2 regions of the Streptomyces sp. NPDC057682 genome follow, and region 1 is predicted to be linked to the other one. Evidence: riboswitches for the same ligand, from Rfam matches in the RefSeq annotation. Region 1 holds a riboswitch; the other holds the start of a gene.
The links. A riboswitch is a leader RNA that binds a small molecule or an ion and turns the genes downstream of it on or off. The one in region 1 is predicted to bind cyclic di-AMP.
Positions count from the first base shown of each region.

Region 1 (4,308 bases):
AGACCGGTGGAGAGGCCCTTGGTCTTCAGGACCTTCTTCAGGGTGTGGTAGACCTCGGCACCCCAGCGCAGGGCCTCGGAGAAGGACTCCGCGCCGATCGGGGCGATCATGAACTCCTGGATGTCCACGTTGGAGTCCGCGTGCGAACCGCCGTTGAGGATGTTCATCATCGGAACGGGCAGCAGGTGCGCGTTCGGGCCGCCGAGGTAGCGGAAAAGCGGCAGGTCCGAGGCCTCGGAGGCGGCGTGGGCCACGGCGAGCGAGACGCCGAGGATGGCGTTGGCGCCCAGCGAGCCCTTGTTCTCGGTGGCGTCCAGGTCAAACATCGCCTGGTCGATCAGGCGCTGCTCGGTGGCGTCGTAGCCGACCAGCTCCGGGCCGATCTGCTCGATGACGGCGAGGACGGCCTTCTCGACGCCCTTGCCCTGGTAGCGGTTGGGGTCTCCGTCGCGAAGCTCGATGGCCTCGAAGGCACCGGTGGAGGCGCCGGACGGAACGGCAGCACGGCCGGTGCTGCCGTCGTCGAGGCCGACCTCGACCTCGACCGTGGGGTTTCCGCGGGAGTCGAGGATTTCCCGGGCTACGACGACGTCGATGGACGGCACGAGGCATCTCCTTCTGGGATATGACGCTTGGGGTGCGGGGCCACGTGGGCCTTGCGACAAGAGCCTAACCGGCCCGGCGGCCTGCGTCGGCCGACCGCCCGACCCCTGGGACGAAAAAGGACCCAAGGGCATGCACAACGGGACGAAAGGGCAGAAATTTACTGACTGGTAACTACAACAGTTGAACGGTCCCCGGCCCGAACGAGCGGACCCCGGCCCGGCACGCACGGGGGGAGGGTGCGCGCCGGGCCGGGGCGTCCGGAGTCAGCGACGAGGAGGGATCGCGACTACTTGGTCAGGTGGAGCTGCTGGCCCGGGTAGATCAGGTCGGCGTCCTTGACGATGTCCTTGTTCAGCTCGAACAGGGCCTGCCAGCCGCCCTCGACGTCATGGGCGGCGGCGATCTCGCTCAGCGAGTCGCCGGTGACGACCTTGTACTCGCCGTCACCCTTGGCGACCTTCTGGCCGGTCGGGGTGGTGACGGTCTTCGCGGCCTTCTTCGGCTCGCTCTTCGCCGGGGCGGGGGTGCGGTCCGAGCGGTTGGTGGCCGGGGCCTCGGTGCGCTCGGCCTGCTTCTGGGGCGCGGCCTCCTGCTTGGGGGCCTGCTCGGTCTTGGCGGCGGAGGAGCCGGTGTCGACGCCCGGGTCGACACCGTCGTTGGTCAGGTTGCCGGCACCGGCGCAGGCCCAGGCGCCCGGACCCTGGAGGGCGAGGAGCTTCTCGGCGGTGGCGATCTGCTGGGCCTTGGTGGCCAGGTCGGCACGGGGCGCGTACTGGGTACCGCCGGCGGCGGCCCAGCTGGACTGGGAGAACTGCAGGCCGCCGTAGTAGCCGTTGCCGGTGTTGATGGACCAGTTGCCACCGGACTCGCACTGGGCGACGGCGTCCCAGGTGGCCACCGAGGCGGCGGAGGCACCGGTCGCGCCCATCAGCGGGACGGCGACGGCGGCACCGGCGACACCGGCGAGCGTGGCGATCCGGACGGCCTTGGAGGGGCGGCGGTGCTTGTTGGCCTTGCGGTTGAGCAGCATCGAGTCTTCTCCTCACCGACGCCTGCGAGGTGAGCTGTCGGGTTCGGGCCTAGTGAGTTGCCCGGTCGCACGTCCTAGCGTGCGACTTCACCCCAAGCCGGTCCCGGCGTCCTGCGACGTCCGGCTCCGGCGCCTACCTGGGTCCCCCGCTCCTGCCTACGGCGCTTTCGCGTCTGTTCCCTCCGACCGACGGCAGGATTCGGCGTGACGGTCGACGGGGCCCGCGGTGCGAGCGGTTCAGACCGTAAACACACCCAACCCCGACATTCAAAGACGGACATACCGGAAAAACATCCCTTACTTGCATCTGACAAACCTACATTTGCGCAGGTCGGAACGGATGCGACGGGACCTCCCGGACACAACACGCCAGTTCACGCAAAGAGACCTATGTCTCACTTGGTCGAAAGTGGGACATAGGCCTCTGAACTACCCCGGAATCCGGGGCTTTTTCAGCCGGTGGACCGGGCCGGACTCACTCGGCCGGTGCACCGAGGTCGAGGCTCTGGCCAGGCAGGATCAGGTCGGGGTCGGAGCCGATCTCGTCCTTGTTGGTCTCGTAGAGCGCCGTCCAGCCGCCGGGCAGCTCGTGCTCCTGCGCGATCGCCCAGAGGTTGTCGCCGGTCCGGACGGTGTACGTGCCGTCGGCCGTCGCGACCCCGGCGTCGCGGGCACCGGTCGTGCCGCGCGAGGTGTGCCGCCCCGTGTCGCGGTCCCCGTCGGTGCCGGTCCGCCGGGTCTCCTCGGGTGCGGGCGCGCCGCGGTGCTTGCCGCCCTGCCCGCTGTTCCCGGCCTGCTCCCCGTCGCCCCGCGCCGCGCCGGAGGCGTCCGCCCCCGAGGCGTCCCGCGCGTCCCCGGCCCCGGCCGACGGCGTCGCCGACGGGGAGGCGGAGGCGTCCGGCTTGGCGTGCTTGCCGCGCGAGGCGTCCGCGCCCTCGCCCTTGCCGCCGTTGCCGCCCTGGTCGCCCTTGCCGTCCGCGGAGGCGTCGCCCGTGGCCCCGGCCTCCGCCGAGGGGTCGGCGCTCGCGCTGCCGGACGGGTCGGCGGAGGGCTGGTCGGACGGGAGGCCGCCCGGGTCCACCCCCGGCAGGCCGGTGTCCGTGGCGAGCCCGGAGACGACCGCGCAACTGGGCCACGCCTTCGGGCCCCGGTCCGCCAGCACCTTCTCGGCGACGGCGATCTGCTGCGAGCGGCTGGCGAGGTCGGCGCGCTCGGCGTAGGACTCGCCGCCGTACGCCTTCCAGAGCTCCGGGGAGAACTGGAGGCCGCCGTAGGAGCCGTTGCCGAGGTCGGCGCTCCACATCCCGCCGCTCTCGCACTCGGCCACCCGGTCCCAGGTCGAGGCGTCCGCCGCGTGGGCGCCCGCGGCGCCGAGCAGCGGGATGGCGATGGCCGAGCCGGTCACGCCTGCGGCGACGACGATGGCGGGAGCCTGTCGGGGACGACGGTGCCTGCCGTTCGCGGAGCCCATGGGGATGCCTTCCGTGTGACGGGTGGGTCGAACGGTGAACCTAGCGGGACTCGAACGGATGTCACAAGTCGATGCAGCGCAGATCACGCCGACATCACAGAGTTGACAGAAAGTCACCTTCCGCCCGTGCCCGCTTCCGGACCGAACTCGACCGGAAGTGTGCGCAGTCCGCGCATGATCAGCCCGCCACGCCAGCGCAAATCGGCTGATTCCCCGGCAAGCCGGAGGTCCGGCAGGCGTTTCAGCAGCGTGGCGAGGGCCGTCTGGCCCTCCAGCCGGGCGAGCGGGGCCCCGAGGCAGTAGTGGATGCCGTGCCCGTACCCCAGGTGCGGGTTGTCACGCCGCGCGAGGTCCAGCGTGTCCGGCCCCTCGAAGCGCGCCGGGTCCCGGTCGGCGGCGGCCAGCACCACGAGCACCGGATCGCCCTCGGCCACCCGCTGCCCGCCGATGGTCAGCGCCTCGGTGGCGTACCGCCAGGTCGCCAGCTCCACCGGCCCGTCGTACCGCAGCAGTTCCTCGATCCCGGTCGCCAGCAGCTCCGTCTCCCCCGCGGCCAGCGAACGCTGGAGCCGGGCGCGCTGCTCCGGATGGCCGAGCAGGGTGTGGACCCCGTTCCCGATCAGGTTCACGGTCGTCTCGAACCCCGCGAACAACAGGATGAAGGCCATCGCGGCGGCCTCGTTCTCCGTCAGGTGCTCGCCGTGGTCGCTCGCCCGGATGAGCCCCGAGATCAGGTCGTCGCCCGGGTCCTCGCGCTTGCGGTGGATCAGTTCCAGGAGGTAGTTCCGCATCTTCTTCACGGAACGCGCCACCCCGCCGCGCGGCCCACCGCCGTGGCGGATCATCATGCCCGCCCAGTCCCGGAAGTCGTCCTGGTCCTCGGGCGGCACGCCCAGCAGGTCGCAGATCGCGTAGATGGGGAGCGGGAAGGCGAACTCGTGGATCAGGTCCGCCTCCCCCTTCGCGGCGAAGCCGTCGATCAGCCGGTCCGTCAGCTCCTGGACGCGGGGCGCGAACGCGGCGACCCGGCGCGGGGTGAACGCCTTGGAGACGAGCCGGCGCAGCCGGGTGTGGTCGGGCGGGTCGATGTTCAGCAGATGCGTCATCAGCTCCGCCTTGCGCTCCCCCGGGATGCCCGTCTTCCCCTTGGCCTGGGCGGACCCGGCGTGGTGGGCCGGGTTCTTGGAGAGCCGGGCGTCGG
Region 1 is NZ_JBHVIN010000022.1:105,880-110,187, forward strand. Features, by position in the region: gene eno (phosphopyruvate hydratase) at 1-605, opposite strand, end outside; gene ACFVDM_RS32930 (transglycosylase family protein) at 893-1,636, opposite strand; cyclic di-AMP (ydaO/yuaA leader) riboswitch at 1,641-1,810, opposite strand; gene ACFVDM_RS32935 (transglycosylase family protein) at 2,112-3,107, opposite strand; gene ACFVDM_RS32940 (cytochrome P450) at 3,221-4,308, opposite strand, start outside.

Region 2 (4,308 bases), on a different contig from region 1:
CACCCAGATGAAGGCCATGGGGGCCGGCACGGCGCGGTTCGTCCCGGCGATGCTGCACGGTGCGCTGACCATGCTCGTCACCGGGATCGCCCTCGTCGGGCTCGACCAGGCCGACGACCACCCGGTGAACAACGTGAAGATCGGCATCAAGCTGCTGATCCTGGTCGTCATCCTCGGGATCGTGTACGTCAAGCGCGACGAGGAGAAGGTCGACAAGGGCCTCTTCGCCGCCGTCGGCGGACTGACCGTCGTCAACATCTTCATCGCCACGCTCTGGACCTGAGCGCCGAGACGCCGAGGGGCCGGTCCGTTCACGGGCCGGCCCCTCGGCGTCTCGGACGCGGACCCGTCAGGCCGGGCGCACGCTTCCGTAGATCGGCATGTAGTAGATCGACTCCTCGCGCACGTTCGCCCCGGGCTTCGGCGCGTGGATCATCATGCCGTCGCCCTTGTAGATGCCGACGTGACTGATGTCGTCGTAGAAGAAGACCAGGTCACCGGGGCGCAGATCCGCCGTGGCGACCCGGGTGCCGATGTTCACCTGGTCCCAGGTGGTCCGCGGGATGTCGACCCCGGCGGCCTTCCACGCGGCCTGGGTCAGCCCCGAGCAGTCGTACGAGGCGGGGCCGGTCGCCCCCCACACGTACGGCTTGCCCATCTGGGCCTCGGCGAACGCCATGACCTTGTCGGCCTTCGTCGTGGCGCTGCTGTCCGAGCCGGTGCCCGTACCGGTTCCGGTGCCGCTGCCCGCGTCCGTGCCGCCGCCGCTCTGCTTGGCGGCCTCGGCTGCCTCCTCGGCCTTGCGGTCGGCCTCGGCCTTCGCGGCGGCCTGCTTCTTCGCCAGCTCCGCGGCCTTGCGCTTGGCCTCGGCCTCCTTCTTCCGCTCCAGCTCGGCCAGCCGCGCCTTCTCCTCGGCGGTCAGCTTCGACAGCAGCGTCCGGGCCTCGGACAGCTTCGTCTGGACGGCCTGCTTGCTGGTCCGCAGCGCCGCCTGGGACTCGGTGAGCGTCTCCAGGCTCTTCACGGCCTCGGCCCGCTGCTTGGACGCCTTCGCCTGCTGCGTACGGAAGTCCGAGACCGCCTTGGTCTGGCGCTCGGTCATCCGGTCCATGAGGTGGTTCTGGTCGAAGAACGACTGCGGGTCGTCGGCCAGGAAGAACGTGGCGGTCGGCGCGAGGGCGCCGCCCCGGTACTGGGCGGCGGCATAGGTGCCGAGCGTCCTGCGGGCCTCGTTGAGCTTCTCGGTCCGCTTGGCGACGTCGTCCAGGAGCGTGTCCACCTTGGACTTCTGGGCGGCGGTCGACTCCTTCGCCTGGTTGTACTGCTGGGTCGCGGTCCCCGCCTGCCGGTAGAGGTCGTCGACCTTCTTCTGGACGTCCTCGATGCTCGGCTTGGGGGCCGGCGCGGCCAGCGCGCTCTGCGACGACAGCAGGGTCACGGACGCGAGAGCGGCGGTCGTGATCCCGACGGCGGGGCCGGTGGTGCGCACCCGGGTGCGCGGTTTGCGATGCGACGCCAAGGTCTGCATCTCCTTCCGTGGACCGCCTACCGGGTTAGCTGTCGGGTTCGGGCGGAACGGAAGGCTGCCCTACGGTCCAGGTGGGGGTTGCGGACCGATTCACCCCGGTGCTTCGTGTGGGTCCCCGGTTCCGGGCGCCTCGTGCGCGCAGCCCGGATTCGGCGTGGCCGCCCGCTCGGCGTGGATCGCCTCTGGGGGTACGGGCCGCCCGACGGAGCACGCTAGCCAACTCATGGTGCCCCTGTGAAGGTTGGTGTTCGATATGCCCGATACGTTTTTGTGACCTTGCCGGATCGGGGTGCCGGGGGTGCCTCCGACCGGCGTTTCCCTTACCGGGAGCGGCCCGACGGTCGCCCTGCGTATCGGGCGAAGGTGAGCTGTTCACCACTCCGCCCCCACCTGTCAGTGCGCCCGCCTAGACTCGTACAGCGATGAGCAGCCTCTTTGACGACAGCTTCCTGGCCGGCCTCCAGCAACCGGAGGAAGGGCCCCCGCCGCCCCCCGAGGACTCCGCGCCCGAAGAGGTGCCGGAGGACCTCTTCGCGGGCGTGTACGACGGGCCCCCGCCGCCCCGCGAGGCGTACTACCGGGACGGCGCCCACCGCCCCGTCATCGACGCCGCCGCACTGCTCGACGGGCTGAACACCGAGCAGCGCGCCGCCGTGGTGCACTCCGGTTCCCCGCTGCTCATCGTCGCCGGGGCCGGCTCCGGCAAGACCCGGGTGCTGACCCACCGCATCGCCCATCTGCTGGCCGAGCGCGGGGTGCACCCGGGCCAGATCCTCGCGATCACCTTCACCAACAAGGCCGCGGGCGAGATGAAGGAGCGCGTCGAACAGCTCGTCGGGCCCCGGGCCAACGCCATGTGGGTCATGACCTTCCACAGCGCCTGCGTCCGCATCCTGCGCCGGGAGTCGAAGAAGCTCGGCTTCACGTCCTCGTTCTCGATCTACGACGCCGCCGACTCCAAGCGCCTGATGGCCCTGGTCTGCCGCGACCTGGACCTCGACCCCAAGCGCTTCCCGCCGAAGTCGTTCACGGCGAAGGTCTCGAACCTGAAGAACGAGCTGATCGACGAGGAGACCTTCGCCGGCCAGGCCGCCGACGGCTTCGAGAAGACCCTCGCCCAGGCCTACACGCTGTACCAGGCCCGGCTGCGCGAGGCCAACGCGCTGGACTTCGACGACATCATCATGACGACGGTCCACCTGCTCCAGGCGTTCCCCGACGTCGCCGAGCACTACCGCCGCCGCTTCCGCCACGTCCTCGTCGACGAGTACCAGGACACCAACCACGCGCAGTACACCCTCGTACGGGAGCTGGTCGGCCCCACGGGCCCCGACGACGCCCCCGGCGAGCTGTGCGTCGTGGGTGACGCGGACCAGTCGATCTACGCCTTCCGCGGCGCCACCATCCGCAACATCCTCCAGTTCGAGGAGGACTACCCGGACGCGACCACCATCCTGCTGGAGCAGAACTACCGCTCCACGCAGACGATCCTCTCCGCGGCCAACGCGGTCATCGAGCGCAACGAGAGCCGCCGTCCCAAGAACCTCTGGACCAAGGCCGGCACCGGCGCCCGGATCACCGGCTACGTCGCGGACACCGAGCACGACGAGGCCCAGTTCGTCGCCGACGAGATCGACCGGCTGACCGACACGGACGAGGCGAAGGCCGGCGACGTCGCCGTCTTCTACCGGACCAACGCGCAGTCCCGTGTCTTCGAGGAGATCTTCATCCGCGTCGGCCTGCCCTACAAGGTCGTCGGCGGCGTGCGCTTCTACGAGCGCAAGGAGGTCCGGGACGTCCTGGCCTACCTCCGGGTCCTCGCCAACCCCGAGGACACCGTCCCGCTGCGGCGCATCCTCAACGTCCCCAAGCGCGGCATCGGCGACCGCGCCGAGGCCATGATCGACGCCCTCTCCCTGCGCGAGAAGATCTCCTTCCCGCAGGCGCTGCGCCGGGTCGACGAGGCGTACGGGATGGCCGCGCGCTCGGCCAACGCCGTCAAGCGGTTCAACACGCTGATGGAGGAGCTGCGCACGATCGTCGAGTCCGGCGCCGGACCCGCCGTCGTGCTGGAGGCCGTGCTGGAGCGTACGGGCTATCTCGCCGAACTCCAGGCCTCCACCGACCCCCAGGACGAGACCCGTATCGAGAACCTCCAGGAACTCGCCGCCGTCGCCCTCGAATTCGAGCAGGAGCGCGGCGAGGAGGAGGGCGCGGGCACCCTGGCGGAGTTCCTGGAGAAGGTCGCGCTCGTCGCCGACTCCGACCAGATCCCGGACGAGGACACCGACGGCTCCGGCGTCATCACCCTGATGACCCTGCACACCGCCAAGGGCCTCGAATTCCCGGTGGTCTTCCTCACCGGCATGGAGGACGGCGTCTTCCCGCACATGAGGGCCCTCGGCCAGACCAAGGAACTGGAGGAGGAGCGCCGTCTCGCGTACGTCGGCATCACCCGCGCCCGCGAACGCCTCTACCTCACCCGCGCCGCCATGCGCAGCGCCTGGGGCCAGCCCTCGTACAACCCGCCGTCGCGGTTCCTGGAGGAGATCCCCGACCAGCACCTGGAGTGGAAGCGCAAGGGCCCGATGGCGGCCCCGGCGGGTCCGACCTCGGGCATCACCTCGTCGCTCTCCGCCTCCCGCGCGCGCTCCGGGCCCTCCGGCTTCGCGACCCGGCGGGCCTCGGAGAAGCCGACGGTCTCGCTGGCGGTCGGGGACCGGGTCACCCACGACCAGTTCGGTCTGGGCACGGTGACGGCGGTCGAGGGCGTCGGCGAC
Region 2 is NZ_JBHVIN010000008.1:241,535-245,842, reverse strand. Features, by position in the region: gene ACFVDM_RS17255 (hypothetical protein) at 1-283, shown strand, start outside; gene ACFVDM_RS17250 (NlpC/P60 family protein) at 350-1,528, opposite strand; cyclic di-AMP (ydaO/yuaA leader) riboswitch at 1,527-1,693, opposite strand; gene pcrA (DNA helicase PcrA) at 1,951-4,308, shown strand, end outside.
Region 2: it holds a riboswitch for cyclic di-AMP, as region 1 does, so the genes downstream of both, ACFVDM_RS17250 (NlpC/P60 family protein) here and ACFVDM_RS32930 (transglycosylase family protein) in region 1, are expected to answer to the same signal.